Regions from separate parts of the Pseudomonas sp. FG6 genome, predicted to be linked through region 2. Evidence: predicted binding sites of a transcription regulator. Region 2 holds the regulator's gene; the other holds the start of a gene.
What was found. Region 2 encodes FliA, which starts transcription of late flagellar genes. Its sites were predicted from a motif close to CTAAAGTTTNNNNNNNNNNNGCCGNTAA; they were not measured.
Positions count from the first base shown of each region.

Region 1: the regulator FliA is predicted to act here: its motif matches at 4,784-4,811, upstream of ACODSJ_RS10995 (methyl-accepting chemotaxis protein).

Region 1 covers NZ_JBMDJD010000013.1:88,808-96,434, reverse strand. The annotation lists gene rep (DNA helicase Rep) at 1-239, opposite strand, end outside; gene ACODSJ_RS11010 (putative bifunctional diguanylate cyclase/phosphodiesterase) at 519-2,192, shown strand; gene ACODSJ_RS11005 (NorM family multidrug efflux MATE transporter) at 2,261-3,655, opposite strand; gene ACODSJ_RS11000 (LysR substrate-binding domain-containing protein) at 3,814-4,734, shown strand; gene ACODSJ_RS10995 (methyl-accepting chemotaxis protein) at 4,918-6,894, shown strand; gene ACODSJ_RS10990 (aldose 1-epimerase family protein) at 7,200-7,627, shown strand, end outside.
Region 2 covers NZ_JBMDJD010000017.1:80,505-88,131, forward strand. The annotation lists gene flhB (flagellar biosynthesis protein FlhB) at 1-161, shown strand, start outside; gene flhA (flagellar biosynthesis protein FlhA) at 406-2,535, shown strand; gene flhF (flagellar biosynthesis GTPase FlhF) at 2,547-3,896, shown strand; gene fleN (flagellar synthesis regulator FleN) at 4,011-4,841, shown strand; gene fliA (RNA polymerase sigma factor FliA) at 4,838-5,581, shown strand; gene ACODSJ_RS13485 (chemotaxis response regulator CheY) at 5,749-6,120, shown strand; gene ACODSJ_RS13490 (protein phosphatase CheZ) at 6,139-6,927, shown strand; gene ACODSJ_RS13495 (chemotaxis protein CheA) at 6,965-7,627, shown strand, end outside.

The DNA of each region.
Region 1 (7,627 bases), on a different contig from region 2:
AGGCCGCGACCCTCACCGGCGCGCAGCAGGCCGCCGACCCGTTCCTTCATTTCCCGGGCGGCCTTGTTGGTGAAGGTCATGGCCACAATGTATTGGGCGCGGATGCCACAGTTCTGGATCAGGTGCGCGATCTTGCGGGTGATCACGCTGGTCTTGCCGGAGCCTGCGCCGGCGAGCACCAAAAGTGGGCCGCCGACATAGTTCACGGCTTCTTGCTGCCGGGGATTGAGTCGGGACATGACAGGGTCAGGGAGTCGTCTGCGAAATGGGCCGGCATTTTAACAGGCTCAGAGAATTGTGCTGCGCTGTCCGACTTGTGACGTAGCACAAGCATTGTCATTTGCCGCCCGTGCCGGTTTCACGCAGGATATGGCAGCGAATCTGCGTCTAACGTACGACTTCAACCGAAAATAGAACCGCCGTTGGCAAGTGCTTGAGAACCATTGGCATTGGTCATTGCTCGTCGGCAGGTCATAATGCCGCGCGCCCAACCACCTTGCAGAGTCTAGGGAGTCAGCTTGTCTACGCCTGTCGAACCCTTGCGTTTGCTGTTATTGGCCGAAGAGCCAGAGTGGTCGGCCATCTTGCGCGAGTGCCTGGCGCCCTTGGGGCCTGCAGTCGTGTTGATCAGTGCTCCGAGCTGGGAGTCGGTCAGCAGCCTGTTCGAGGATAACCGCAACGCAGTACTACTGACCGTCATGGCCCTGCAACCGGCACCGGGCCGATGCTCCCTGCCGACTATCCTGTTGCTTGAGCACGAGCCTGCGGTCGCTCCCGACGGCGTCAGCGACTGGCTGGTGCGTGACCTGCTCGACAGTGCGACCCTGCGTCGTTGCCTGCGCCATGTGCGCGAGCGCGGTGTACTGGAGAACACCTTGCAGCGTCTCGCCGAGCAGGATCCGCTGACCGGCATCGCCAATCGCCAGGGTTTCCAGACGCTGCTGACGGCGCGCCTGGCGGAAAACGACGGCCGTGGCATAGCGCTCGGGCACCTGGACCTGGACAACTTCCGGCACGCCAATGACGCCCTCGGTCACCAGGCCGGCGACCGCTTGATCCTGCAAGTGGTGTCACGGCTCAAGGGGGCGCTCGAAGCCGGGGATCAACTGGCGCGATTGGGCAGCGACGAATTCGCCTTGCTGATCGACACCCGCCGCGCGCCGCAGCGGGCCGAGTGGATGGCCGAGCGTATCATCGAGGCCATGGCCGAACCTTATTGGGTGGACGGTGAAAGCCTGCTGATCGGTTGCAGCCTGGGCGTCGCCCATGCACGTGCCCAGGCCGGCGCCGACCCGCTGATGTGGCACGCCCACATCGCCATGCAGCAGGCCAAGAGCACACAAGGCTGTACCTTTCACATCTTCAACGAGCGGATCAACCGCAATGCCCGTAGCCTCGCCGACCTGGAAAGCGAGTTGCGCCGGGCGCTGCGCCGTGACGAACTGGAATTGCATTACCAGCCCCGGCTGAGCCTCGATGGCGCCCGCATCGTCGGCCTCGAAGCCCTGGTGCGCTGGCGTCACGGTGAACGTGGCTTGCTGCCGCCCAGCGAATTCGTACCGCTGGCCGAACAGAGCGGCCTGATCGTGCCGCTGGGCTACTGGGTGATTTCCCGGGCGCTGCGGGACATGCAAGCCTTGCGTGAGCGGGGGCTGGCGCCGCTGCACATGGCGGTCAACCTGTCGTTCCGGCAGTTCCAGGACAGCCAGTTACTGCCGACCCTGAGCCGGCTGATCGCCGAGCGGGGTGTCGAGGCCCAGTGGCTGGAATTCGAACTCACCGAAACCGCCGTCATGCGCCGCAGCGAACTGGTCAAGCAGACCATGGACGCCCTGGGGCGCCTGGGCGTGCGCTTTTCCCTGGATGACTTCGGCACCGGGTTCTCGTCGTTCGTGCACCTCAACAGCCTGCCGATTGCTTTGCTCAAGATCGACAAAAGCTTCGTCGGCGGCATGGAGCTGCGCGAAGAGAACCGCCAGTTGGTGCACGCCATGATCAACCTGGCCCATAACCTCAACCTGGAAGTGGTGGCCGAAGGCGTGGAAACCCACGAACAACTGGATTTGCTGCGCGGCTTCGGCTGCGACCAGGTGCAGGGCTTCTTGATCAGCAAACCGTTGCCGTTGCCGGAGTTGGTTGAGTACCTGACGTTCGAAGGTGATCAGCAATCCATGCGCGAAATCGTGGCCTGACAGAAACCTTGTGGGAAGTGAGCCCTGTGGGAGTTTGCTCCCACAGACTCTTTGCTCCCACAGGGGGATCACTTGGCCTGGACAGCCTCGAAACTCGACTGCCCCGGTTCGCTGCGGATCATCCGCTTCATTTTCCATTCAAACGCCAGCGTCAGGCTCACTGCCGCGCAGGCCAGCCCCAGGGCCAGGCCCCACCAGACGCCGGTCGGCCCCCAGTGGAGGTGAAAAGCCATCCACCACGCGGAGGGCGCGCCAATCAGCCAATAGCAGCCCAGGCCCACCAGGAAGGTGGTCTTGGCATCCTTGAGCCCGCGGATGCAGCCCATGGCGATGGTTTGCGTGCCGTCGAACAGCTCGAACCAGGCCGCCACGGCCAGCAGGCTCACGGCCAGGTTGATCACTTCCCTGAACGCCGGGTCGTTGTGGTCCAGGAACAGACCGACCAAGGCATGCGGCAGCAGCCAGAAGACCATGGCGAACGTCAGCATCGCGGCTGCACCAAAACCGATGCCGACGCGCCCGGCCAGTCGTGCCATCTGCAATTGTCCGGCACCGTAGTGCTGGCCGATGCGCATGGTGATGGCGTAGGACATCCCCGCCGGCACCATGAACGCCACCGAGACAATCTGCAGGGCGATCTGGTGGGCCGCCAACGGTGTGCTGCCCATGGTGCCCATGCACAGCGCGGCGAACGCGAACAAGCCGACTTCCACGGCATAGGTGCCGCCGATCGGCAGGCCCAGGCGCCACAGTTCCTGGAGGTATTGGCGATTGGGCTGCAACAGGCCGGCCAGCAATGGATAAGCCTTGTAGACCGGGTGCCGGTGAATGTGCCAGGCCAGCGCCAGGGCCATGCAGTTGGCGACGATGGCCGTGACCAGGCCGATCCCCATCAAGCCCAGTTTCGGCAGGCCGAACAGACCGGTGATGAGCGCATAGTTGAGCAGGAAGTTGGCCACCGTGCCGCCGAGGCTGATCACCATGACCGGTGTGGCCCGGCCGATGGCGCTGGTAAAACCGCGCAGGGCCATGAAGCTCAGGTAGCCGGGCAGGGCGAACGGCAGCGCCAGCAGGAACTGTCCGGCGGACAGCACGTTGCTCTCGGTCTGGCCGAACATCAGCAGCACCGGCTTGAGGTTCCACAGCAGCAACCCGGCCATCAGCGCCATCAACCAGGCCAGCCACAACCCGGCCTGGGTCAGCCGGGTGGCGCCCTCGGTGTCGCCCGCACCATGACGGATCGCCACCAGGGTACCCACCGCTGCGATGACGCCGATGCAGAAGATCGAGACGAACGAGTAGCTGGCCGCCCCCAGCCCGCCGCCCGCCAGGGCTTCGGGACTCAGACGAGCCATCATCACGGTGTCGGTCAACACCATCAGCATGTGCGCCAACTGCGAAGCGATCAGCGGTCCCGCCAGCCGCAGGATGGCCCAGAGTTCAATACGCACCGGATGCCGCATGATCATCACGCTCCAAGTTCGAACAAGGCAGTAAAGCAACGATTCTCGGCGTCCCTCGCGGTTTGCACAAAAGGATAAAAAAGATCCCTGGCATGATTAAAACTCATGCAAGGGCAGTTTCTGGTAGGGTTTGCCAACAGGTCATAGGAGCTTTGCCCATGTCGCGTCGTCTTCCTCCTCTTTATGCGTTGCGGGCGTTCGAAGCGGCGGCACGGTACAGCTCGTTCACCCGGGCGGCCGAAGAACTGTCGATTACCCAGAGCGCAGTCAGCCGGCACATTCGCACGCTGGAAGAGCACTTCGCTTGTCGGTTGTTCCAGCGCAGCGGGCGTCATTTGCAGTTGACCGAGGCGGCGCGGTTACTGCTGCCGGGTGTGCGCGAAGGCTTCATGGCGCTGGAGCGGGCCTGCCATACCTTGCATGGCGAGGATGGCATCCTGCGCATGAAAGCCCCCTCGACCCTGACCATGCGCTGGTTGCTGGCGCGGCTCAGTCGCTTCCGGCATCTACAGCCGGGCAATGAGGTGCAACTGACCAGCGCCTGGATGGACGTCGACTCGGTGGATTTCAATACCGAGCCTTTCGATTGCGCGGTACTGCTGAGCAACGGGCATTTCCCAGCCGATTGGGAGGCCAGCTTGCTGTTTTCCGAGGAACTGATCCCGGTCGGTGCGCCAAGCCTGTTGAGCGAACCGCCCTGGGACGTTGAGCGGTTGGCCAGCACCGAGCTGTTGCACCCCACGCCGGACCGCCGGGACTGGCGCAAGTGGTTGGAGTGCATGGGGTTGGCCGACCAGGTCTCGCTCAAGGGCGGGCAGGTGTTCGACACGCTGGAGTTGGGCATGATCGCGGCGGCGCGGGGCTATGGCGTGTCCATGGGCGACCTGCTGATGGTGGCTGAAGACGTGGCCCAGGACCGCCTGAGCCTGCCATGGCCGACGGCCGTTGCCAGCGGCGAGCACTATTATCTGGTCTGGCCGAAAACCCGTCCTGGAGGTGAACGTTTGCGTCGTCTGAGCGACTTCCTCCAAAGCGAGGTCAAGGCCATGCAACTGCCTGCCGTGGAGCGTCTTGGCTGAATCGTTGAAGCTTGCGTGATAGCCACTTGATATTATTCCTTCCAGAATGCTCAAGTATTCGACTTTGCCGCCGAATCGGTGAGATGGAACCCTCGTTCAGAAAGGGCTTATCACACCTCACCGAATACAATGCCGAGCGTGCGACGTGATCAGAATGATCCGGTCTCTCGGCCAGGAGCCGTCATGTCTCAACCCCGTGCCCGGATCGCCTCACAGCTAGGCCTTGCCCTCGCCGTGATTCTGGCGGTCGTCATCACCGGCAGTACCGTCTTCGCCTTGCGCTCGCTGGACGCTGCCAACCTTGCCACCCGTGAAGAACATCTGGCCAGCGAAGCGCGCCTGATGGCCGATCAGCTCAATACCTTCCACGGCACCCTGCGTGAAAGCACCCAGCGCTTGAGCGGCCTGTTTGAGAAACGCTTCAGCGCAGGCTTGCAAGTGCATGCCGATCAACCGATCGCGGTGGCGGGCGTGCAGGCCCCGAGCCTGACCCTGGGCAGCGAAGTGCTGAACAACAACTTCGACGAAGTGGACGAGTTCAGGCAAATGACGGCGGGTGTGGCGACGGTGTTCGTGCGCAGCGGCGATGACTTCATCCGCGTCAGCACGTCCTTGACCAAGCAGGACGGTACGCGAGCCATCGGCACCTTGCTCGATCGGGCTGGGCCTGCTTATGCGCCGGTGATGTCCGGCCAGAGCTACATCGGTCGCGCCTTGCTCTTTGGGCGTTACTACATGTCGCAGTACACGCCGGTACGCGACAGCGGCGGTAAGGTCATTGCCGTGTTGTACGTAGGATTCGATTACACCGATGCGCAGAATGCGCAGTTCGAGAACCTCAAGCGCTTCCGCATTGGCCAGACTGGTTCGCTGGCCTTGCTGGATGAGCAGAACAAATGGCTGGTGCCGCCGGCGGGTGTCCAGGCCCTGGACCAAGCGAGCAAGACCATCGTCGACTTGGCCAGGAAGCCAGGCAAGGGTGCGTTCTGGAGCGACACCGCCGAAGACTTCTACAGCGTTGCCGTGCCGTTCGAAGGCGGGCCGTGGGCGGTGGTGGCGAGCATGCCGAGGGCCGAGATCAGCGCGGTGACCTGGAGCGTGGGCACTCAATTGGCTATCGGCAGTCTGTTGGCGATGCTGCTGGCGGTGGGGGCCGCGATGTGGCTGTTGCGCAGCAAACTGGCACCGCTGGGAGACCTGGTGCGCCAGGCCGAAGCGCTGGGTGCCGGCGACTTGAGCGTGCGCCTGGATGTGTCGAGTCATGACGAGATCGGCCAACTGGCCCGGGCTTTCAACCAGATGAGCCAGGCCCTGTCGACCATGGTCGAGCACATCCGCAAGGCGTCCCAGGAAGTCAGCAGCCGTGCCCAGGCCCTGTCCGGGTTGTCCAGCGGCGCCTATGAAGGCATGGAGCAGCAGTCCGGCGAAATCACCAGCATGGCCGGCGCGGTGGAAGAGTTCAGTGCCACCTCGTTGGACATTGCCGACAACATGGGCAACACCCAGCGCCTGGCCCAGGAAAACGCCCAGCAAACCCAGATCGGTCGTACCTCGATGGGTGAAGCTTCGGCATCTCTGGAGCAGATTGCCGGCTCGCTGAACAGCACCGCCAAGGTCATCAACACCTTGGGCCAACGTTCCCAGGAAATCGGTGGCATTGTCGGCGTCATCACCTCCATCGCCGAGCAAACCAACCTGCTGGCCCTGAACGCGGCCATCGAAGCCGCCCGCGCGGGCGAGCAGGGCCGTGGGTTTGCCGTGGTCGCCGATGAAGTTCGTAGCCTGGCATCGCGTACCCGTCAGGCCACTGATGAAATTTCCGGCATGATCAACAGCATCCAGCAGGAAACCGGCAATGCCATCAGCACCATGGAACAGGGCAACCTGTTGATGCAGGAAGGCCTGTCGCGCAACGCCAACGTGGCCTCGGCCCTGGCGCGTATCGACGAACAAAGCCGCTCGGCCGGGCATCAATTCGCGGCGATCACCACCGCCACCCAGGAACAAAGCAGCACCGCGACATTGCTCAGCAGCAACCTGCAAAGCATTGCCATGGCCAACAGCGAACAACGCGAAGTGGTCTCGAACCTGGCGATCACCGCCAAGGAACTGGAAAAACTCGCCCAGGACCTGCGCCAAGAGGTTGACCGGTTCCGCTGAGGCGTCTTGCATCGCTGCCGCCTGCTCGCTTCCCAGTCTCCTGTGGGGGCGAGCTTGCTCTCGCTCGGCCGGTCCGACGCCTTGGGCGCAGCCGTCGCGAAACCAGGCAGTGCGGTTTACCTGAAACAATGCAGGGGCCTGCTTCGCAGGCCAGCGGGAGCAAGCTCCCTCGCCACAGGGGACTGTGCTCTCAAAAAAATCCCGACCGCGTGTTCATTCCTTTTTAGGAATTTGCAGTTTTTAGGCTTGCTGAAACGTTTCTTCAAGTCTATAAAACCCGCACAACTCCAAGAAAGGTCGCCTCCATGACTCCTCTCAAACTCCTCGTTACCCTTGGCGCCCTGGGCGCTGCCTCCCATGCCTTGGCGTGGGACTACGTTCTGCTCGACACCGATAAAGCCGCGCAACCCTGGCAAATCACCAGCCAGCAACTCGGCGTGAAAACCGACAAGCCCTTTTCCGTGACGATGCGCACGCTGCATGGTGGGCGACAGGAGGGCGTCAGCATCGTCGACATCGACAACGGCACCCTGAAGCTTTCCGTCGTGCCCACCCGTGGGATGAACGTATTGCAGGCGTCGGTCGGGAACGTGCGCATGGGCTGGGATTCTCCGGTCAAGGAAGTGGTCAATCCGGCGTTCATCGAGCTCAACGGTCGTGGTGGCCTGGGCTGGCTTGAAGGGTTCAACGAACTGGTGACCCGCTGCGGTTACGAATGGGTTGGTCATCCCGG
Region 2 (7,627 bases):
CCACTGAACTCGAGCAGGAAATCCCTGGCGGCTTGTACCTGGCCGTCGCCCAGGTCCTGGCCTACGTCTACCAGATCCGCCAGCACCGCGCCGGCAAGGGCAAGCGCCCCGAACCCCTCAAGGACTTGCCGATCCCGCCGGATTTGCGGCGTGATTCCTGAGTCGAGCCGACACAAAATCCTGTGAGCGAACCTGCTCGCGATCGGGAGATCCAGTCGATACCGATGTTGACTGACAAACCGTAATCGTCGGATCGCCGCCCGGGGCACGCTCGCTCCCAGCCGGCAGAAATCGCTACAGCCCCTCTATTTCGGCCTCCGGCAAAAGTTGGAAAGCTTCTTGCAATACCCCGCCTGCGCCCCCTCCGGGCGTCAAAAGTTTGCTTCACAGGAACGGGGATTATTGGTGGATCGCTCTCAGTTACTCAGCGCCGCGCGCAGCAATGTCGTAGACCTCAGCCGGGGTAATCTGGGCGTGCCGCTGCTGCTGCTGGTCATGCTTGCCATGATGATGCTGCCGGTGCCGCCGTTCCTGCTGGACGTGTTCTTCACGTTCAACATCGCCCTGTCGATCGTTGTGCTGCTGGTGTGCGTATACGCCCTACGGCCGCTGGATTTCGCCGTGTTCCCCACCATCCTGCTGGTGGCGACGTTGCTGCGCCTGGCGCTGAACGTGGCGTCCACGCGGGTGGTGATGCTTCATGGCCAGGAAGGTCACGCCGCGGCGGGTAAGGTGATCCAGGCCTTCGGCGAGGTGGTGATCGGCGGTAACTACGTGGTCGGTATCGTGGTCTTCGCGATCTTGATGATCATCAACTTCGTGGTGGTGACCAAGGGTGCCGGGCGGATTTCCGAGGTGAGTGCGCGGTTCACCCTCGATGCGATGCCGGGCAAGCAAATGGCGATCGACGCCGACCTCAACGCCGGTTTGATCGACCAGAACCAGGCCAAGACCCGGCGTCTGGAAGTGGCCCAGGAAGCCGAGTTCTACGGCTCCATGGACGGTGCCAGCAAGTTCGTGCGCGGTGACGCCATCGCCGGCCTGCTGATTCTGTTCATCAACCTGATCGGCGGCATGGCCGTGGGTATCTTCCAGCACGGCATGTCCTTCGGTGATGCGGGCAAGGTCTACGCCTTGCTGACCATCGGTGACGGTTTGGTGGCGCAATTGCCATCACTGCTGTTGTCCACTGCTGCGGCGATCATGGTGACCCGTGCTTCCGGTTCGGAAGACATGGGCAAGCAGATCAACCGGCAGATGTTCGCCTCGCCCAAGGCCCTGGTTGTTGCGGCCGGCCTGATGGCGGTCATGGGCCTGGTGCCGGGGATGCCCCATATTTCCTTCCTGACCATGGCGGCCGTGGTGGCGGGTGGTGCCTACCTGTTCTGGAAGAAAGAAAACACCAAGAAGGCCTTGGCCCTGCAAGAGGTCAAGCGTCAGCAGGAGCTGCTGCCGTCGCCGGCTCGCGCCCTGGAAACCAAGGAGCTGGGTTGGGATGACGTGACGCCGATCGACATGATCGGCCTGGAAGTCGGTTATCGCTTGATTCCCCTGGTCGACCGCAACCAGGGTGGCCAGTTGTTGGCGCGAATCAAGGGGGTGCGCAAGAAGTTGTCCCAGGACCTGGGCTTCCTGATGCCTACCGTGCATATCCGCGACAACCTCGACCTGGCGCCGAGTGCCTACCGCCTGACGCTCATGGGCGTGATCCTGGCCGAGGCCGAGATCTATCCGGACCGCGAGCTGGCGATCAATCCGGGGCAGGTCTACGGCACGCTCAACGGCATCACCGCCAAGGATCCGGCTTTCGGCCTGGAGGCCGTGTGGATCGAGATCAGCCAGCGGGCGCAGGCCCAGTCCCTCGGCTATACCGTCGTAGACGCCAGCACCGTGGTGGCGACTCACTTGAACCAGATTCTGTACAAGCACTCCAGCGAGCTGCTCGGTCATGAAGAAGTCCAGCAATTGCTGCAAGTGCTGGCCAAGGGCTCGCCAAAATTGGCCGAAGAGCTGGTGCCCGGTGTGCTGTCGTTGTCGCAGTTGCTCAAGATCCTGCAGGCGCTGTTGGCCGAGCAGGTGCCGGTGCGTGACATTCGCAGTATTGCCGAAGCCATCGCCAACAACGCTTCCAAGAGTCAAGATACCGCCGCGATGGTGGCTGCGGTCCGTGTTGGCGTATCCCGCGCAATCGTCCAAAGCATTGTAGGCACTGAGTCTGAGCTGCCTGTGATCACGCTGGAACCAAGGTTGGAACAGATATTGCTCAATAGTTTGCAGAAGGCAGGGCAAGGCTCGGAAGAGGGTGTTCTGCTGGAGCCAAGCATGGCCGAGAAGCTGCAGCGTTCGCTGATCGATGCAGCCCAGCGGCAGGAGATGCAAGGTCAACCGGTGATCCTGCTGGTGGCCGGTCCGATTCGCGCGATGCTCTCGCGATTCGGGCGCCTCGCGGTTCCGGGGTTGCACGTGCTGGCTTACCAGGAAATACCGGACAACAAGCAAGTGACTATCGTTGCGACAGTAGGGCCCAACGGCTGAGGTAGTGGTTTATGCAAGTGAAGCGTTTTTTCGCCGCCGATATGCGTCAGGCCATGAAGCTGGTTCGTGACGAGCTGGGCGCTGAAGCCGCCATCATCGGTAATCGCCGGATCGCCGGCGGTGTCGAGTTGACTGCGGCCCTGGATTACAAGTTGTCGGCGCTGGCCCCACGTGTTCCGAACATGGAGCTCGAGGATGAGCTGCGCAAGACCCAGTCGCGCATCGCCAGCGCCCAGGCCGAACTGAGCCTGCGCAGCAGCGAAGGCGAGGCCGCTGCGGGCACCAATCGTCAATTGTTCGCCGGTCAGCCGCTGACTGCCGGCCTGCCGCTGACGGCTGCCGAACCCCTGGTCGAGCAGGTCCAGGCCGAACCGCGTCGTCCGCAACCTGAGCCTGCAGCACCGGCCCGAGGTGTCGATCCGCGTGCCCTGGACTCGATGCGCTTCGAACTCAACAGCCTGCGCGAACTGATGGAAGTCCAGTTGGGCTCCCTGGCCTGGAACCAGTTGCAAGGTAGCCGGCCGGCGCAAGCCAACCTGTGGCGCCGCCTGCAACGCATCGGTCTGTCCGGCCCGTTGTCCCGGGACCTGCTGGCGTTGATCAACGGCATCGAAGAACCTCGCCAGGCCTGGCGCATGTTGCTGGCCCACCTGGCGCGCATGATCGCTACCCCGGAAGTCGAGCCGCTGGAAGAGGGCGGAGTGATTGCCATGGTCGGCCCTGCCGGCATGGGCAAGACCACCACCCTGGCCAAGCTCGCCGCCCGTTATGTACTCAAGTACGGTGCCCAGAGCATTGCCCTGGTGAGCATGGACAGCTTCCGCATCGGTGCCCAGGAGCAACTCAAGACGCTGGGCCGCATCCTCAATGTGTCGGTGACCCATGTGGATCCGGGCCAATCCCTGGCCCAGGCGCTGGAGCCGTTGCTGCGCAAACGTGTTGTGCTGATCGATACCGCCGGCCTGCAAGCCAGCGATCCAGCCCTGCGCATGCAGCTCGAAAGCCTGGCCGGCCGCGGTATCAAGTCAAAAAATTATCTCGTGTTGGCAACCACCAGCCAGAAACAGGTTCTAACCGCCGCCTACCACAGCTACAAACGCTGCGGGCTAGCCGGCTGCATCCTGACTAAGCTGGACGAAACGGCAAGCCTGGGCGAGGTGTTGAGCCTGGCCATCGGTCATGAACTGCCGGTGGCTTACCTGACCGACGGGCCGCGGATCCCGGATGATTTGCATCTGCCGCGCCGTCATCAACTGGTCAGTCGTGCCGTGAGTGTGCAAATGCAGGAAGAACCCAGCGAAGAAGCCATGGCTGACATGTTCGCTGATATTTACCACAGTCCAACCAAACAGGTCGGCTGAGGTAATATGAATATTTTTTGTACCTACATCGATGGTCTGCCATGCATTGTTCCGTGTGTGAACGCGCAGCCAGTAATGTGGCCTCCGTCTAAGAAGACAAGGTAAAGAACGAACATGGGCAGCATGCATCCCGTACAGGTGATCGCGGTGACCGGCGGCAAAGGTGGCGTCGGCAAGACTAACGTGTCAGTGAACTTGTCCCTGGCTCTGGCAGAGCTTGGCCGACGGGTCATGCTACTGGACGCCGACCTGGGCCTGGCGAACGTCGACGTGCTATTGGGGCTGACCCCCAAACGCACGTTGGCGGACGTGATCGAGGGCCGCTGTGAACTGCGCGACGTGCTGCTGCAGGGGCCTGGCGGGATTCGCATCGTGCCGGCCGCCTCTGGCACCCAGAGCATGGTTCATCTGTCTCCGGCTCAGCACGCAGGCCTGATCCAGGCCTTCAGCGACATTGGCGACAATCTCGATGTGCTGGTGATCGACACCGCTGCCGGCATCGGCGATTCGGTGGTCAGCTTCGTCCGCGCGGCCCAGGAAGTACTGCTGGTGGTCTGCGACGAGCCTACCTCGATCACCGATGCCTACGCCCTGATCAAGCTGTTGAATCGCGACTACGGCATGAACCGCTTCCGAGTCCTGGCCAACATGGCGCAGAGCCCGCAGGAAGGGCGCAACCTGTTTGCCAAGCTGACGAAGGTCACGGACCGTTTCCTGGACGTCGCCCTGCAATACGTCGGCGCAGTGCCTTACGACGAAAGCGTGCGCAAGGCCGTCCAGAAGCAACGTGCCGTCTATGAAGCTTTCCCACGTTCCAAATGTGCACTGGCGTTCAAGGCGATCGCCCAGAAGGTCGATACCTGGCCGCTGCCGGCCAACCCGCGCGGGCATCTGGAATTTTTCGTCGAGCGTCTCGTGCAACAAACAGCAGGGCCCGTGTTATGACAGCCAGCAGTTACAACCATCTCTACAAGAAATCGGCACGGGACGCCCAATACGAGTTGATCGAGCGTTACGCACCACTGGTCAAGCGAATCGCCTATCACTTGCTGGCCCGGTTGCCGGCCAGCGTGCAGGTCGAGGACCTGATCCAGGCGGGCATGATTGGCCTGCTCGAGGTTTCGAGCAAATACGACGCGAGCAAAGGGGCCAGTTTCGAGACCTATGCCGGTATCCGCATTCGTGGCGCGATGCTCGACGAGGTCCGCAAGGGTGACTGGGCGCCGCGTTCGGTGCACCGCAATACCCGCATGGTCAGCGACGCGATCCGTGCAATTGAAGCGAAAACCGGGCGCGACGCTAAAGATCATGAGGTTGCGGCCGAACTCCAATTGAGTCTCGATGATTATTACGGGATTTTGAACGATACCTTGGGCAGTCGCCTGTTCAGTTTCGACGACCTGTTGCAGGACGGCGAACACGAAGGGCTGCACGAGGATGGCGCGAGTGCTCACATGGAGCCGGCGCGTGACCTGGAAGACGAACGCTTCCAGAGTGCGCTGGCGGATGCGATTGCCAATTTGCCGGAGCGTGAGCGACTGGTCTTGGCGCTGTACTACGACGAAGAGCTGAACCTCAAGGAAATCGGTGAGGTCCTGGGGGTCAGCGAATCGCGGGTCAGCCAGTTACACAGCCAGTGCGCGGCCCGCTTGCGGGGGCGTTTGGGGGAGTGGCGAGCGCGTTGATGGCAGTGTTGGGGCGCTGCGAACGAGGTTGGCCTGGCGTGCGCTGTACCAGTCCTTGTCTGTCGTGTTCCATACCGTTGTCGAGCGTTGTGCCGGATTGATTGAAATGGCGCGCCCAGGTTGCTGGACGCGTTTAAGACTGTTTGGAGGTCGAATTGGACAAGAACATGAAAATCCTCATCGTTGATGATTTCTCAACGATGCGGCGGATCATAAAAAACCTGTTGCGTGACCTTGGGTTCACCAACACGGCCGAAGCAGATGACGGGATCACTGCGCTCCCGATGTTGCACAGCGGCAATTTCGATTTCCTGGTCACCGACTGGAACATGCCTGGCATGACCGGTATCGACTTGCTGCGCCAGGTACGTGCCGACGACAAACTCAAGCACCTTCCGGTGCTGATGGTCACTGCCGAAGCCAAGCGCGAGCAGATCATCGAAGCGGCCCAGGCCGGTGTGAACGGCTATGTGGTCAAACCCTTCACGGCCCAGGCGTTGAAAGAGAAGATCGAAAAAATCTTCGAACGCATCGGTTAACGGCGCCACGGGGGAGCTATGGAGCATAACGAATCTTCAATGGGCGATTTCGAATTGACCCTGAAAAAACATGCCCGCGAACTCGTCGACAGCCTTGAAAAAGGCCGTTTCGGCGATGCTGTTCAAATGATCCATGAGCTCAACCAGACCCGTGACCGCGGTCTGTATCTGGAAGTCGGCAAGCTGACGCGTGAACTGCACAGCGCGATTGTCAATTTCCAGATCGACCCGCACATGCCGCAGGCCGAGGAAGTCTCGCAGATCACTGACGCCACCGAGCGTCTGGGTTACGTGGTCAGACTGACCGAAGCTGCGGCCAACCGCACCATGGACCTGGTGGAAAGCGCAACGCCGCTGGTCAACGGCCTGGGTGAAGAAGCCCAGGCCTTGAGCGCCGACTGGGGACGTTTCATGCGTCGTGAAGTCGGTGCTGAAGAATTCCGGGAGCTGGCCCGTCGGGTCGACGGTTTCCTGGCGCGCAGCAGCGCCGATAACCGCGCCGTGGCCGGCAACCTCAACGACATTCTGCTGGCCCAGGACTACCAAGACCTGACCGGTCAGGTGATCAAGCGCGTGACCCAGCTGGTCACCGAAGTCGAAAGCAATTTGCTCAAGCTCGTGCTCATGGCCAGTCAGGTGGACCGCTTTGCGGGCATCGAACATGACCGTGCGGCAATACTCGCTGAAAAAGATCCACAAAAACATCTCTCTCAGGGTGAAGGTCCGCAGATTCATGCCGATAAAAGAGAAGACGTTGTGTCAGGTCAGGACGATGTGGACGATCTGTTGTCCAGCCTTGGGTTCTGAGTTTTAGAGTATTAGCCCTGTTTAGGAGCATCCATTAATGAGCTTCGGCGCCGATGAAGAGATCCTTCAGGATTTCCTGGTTGAGGCCGGCGAGATTCTAGAGCAACTGTCCGAGCAACTGGTCGAGCTGGAAAGCCGGCCTGATGATGCGGACTTGCTCAATGCAATTTTTCGCGGTTTCCACACTGTAAAAGGAGGCGCCGGCTTCCTCCAGCTCAACGAGCTGGTGGAGTGCTGTCACATTGCCGAAAACGTGTTCGACATCCTGCGCAAGGGTGAGCGTCGCGTTGATGCGGAATTGATGGACGTGGTGCTTGAGGCGCTGGATGCGGTCAACGGCATGTTCAGCGAAGTGCGCGAGCGCTCGCCCATTACCGCTGCCACCCCTGAGCTGCTCGCCGCGCTGTCGCGCCTGGCCGAGCCGCAGTCGGCCGATGAGGCCGCACCGATCGTGGAGGCTGTCGAAGAGCCCGCGGTCGAGGAACCGGTCGCCGAAGCTTCTGGCGACGTCACCGATAACGAATTCGAACAACTGCTGGACTCACTGAGCGCGGTCAAGGCCGAGGCCCAGGCTCAGGCGGCACCTGCCGCTCCGGCTGCCTCGACGGGCGATGCTGCCAGCGACGAGATCACCGATGCCGAGTTCGAGTCGTTGCTCGACCAGCTCCACGGCAAAGGCCAGTTCGCTGCCGATGCGCTC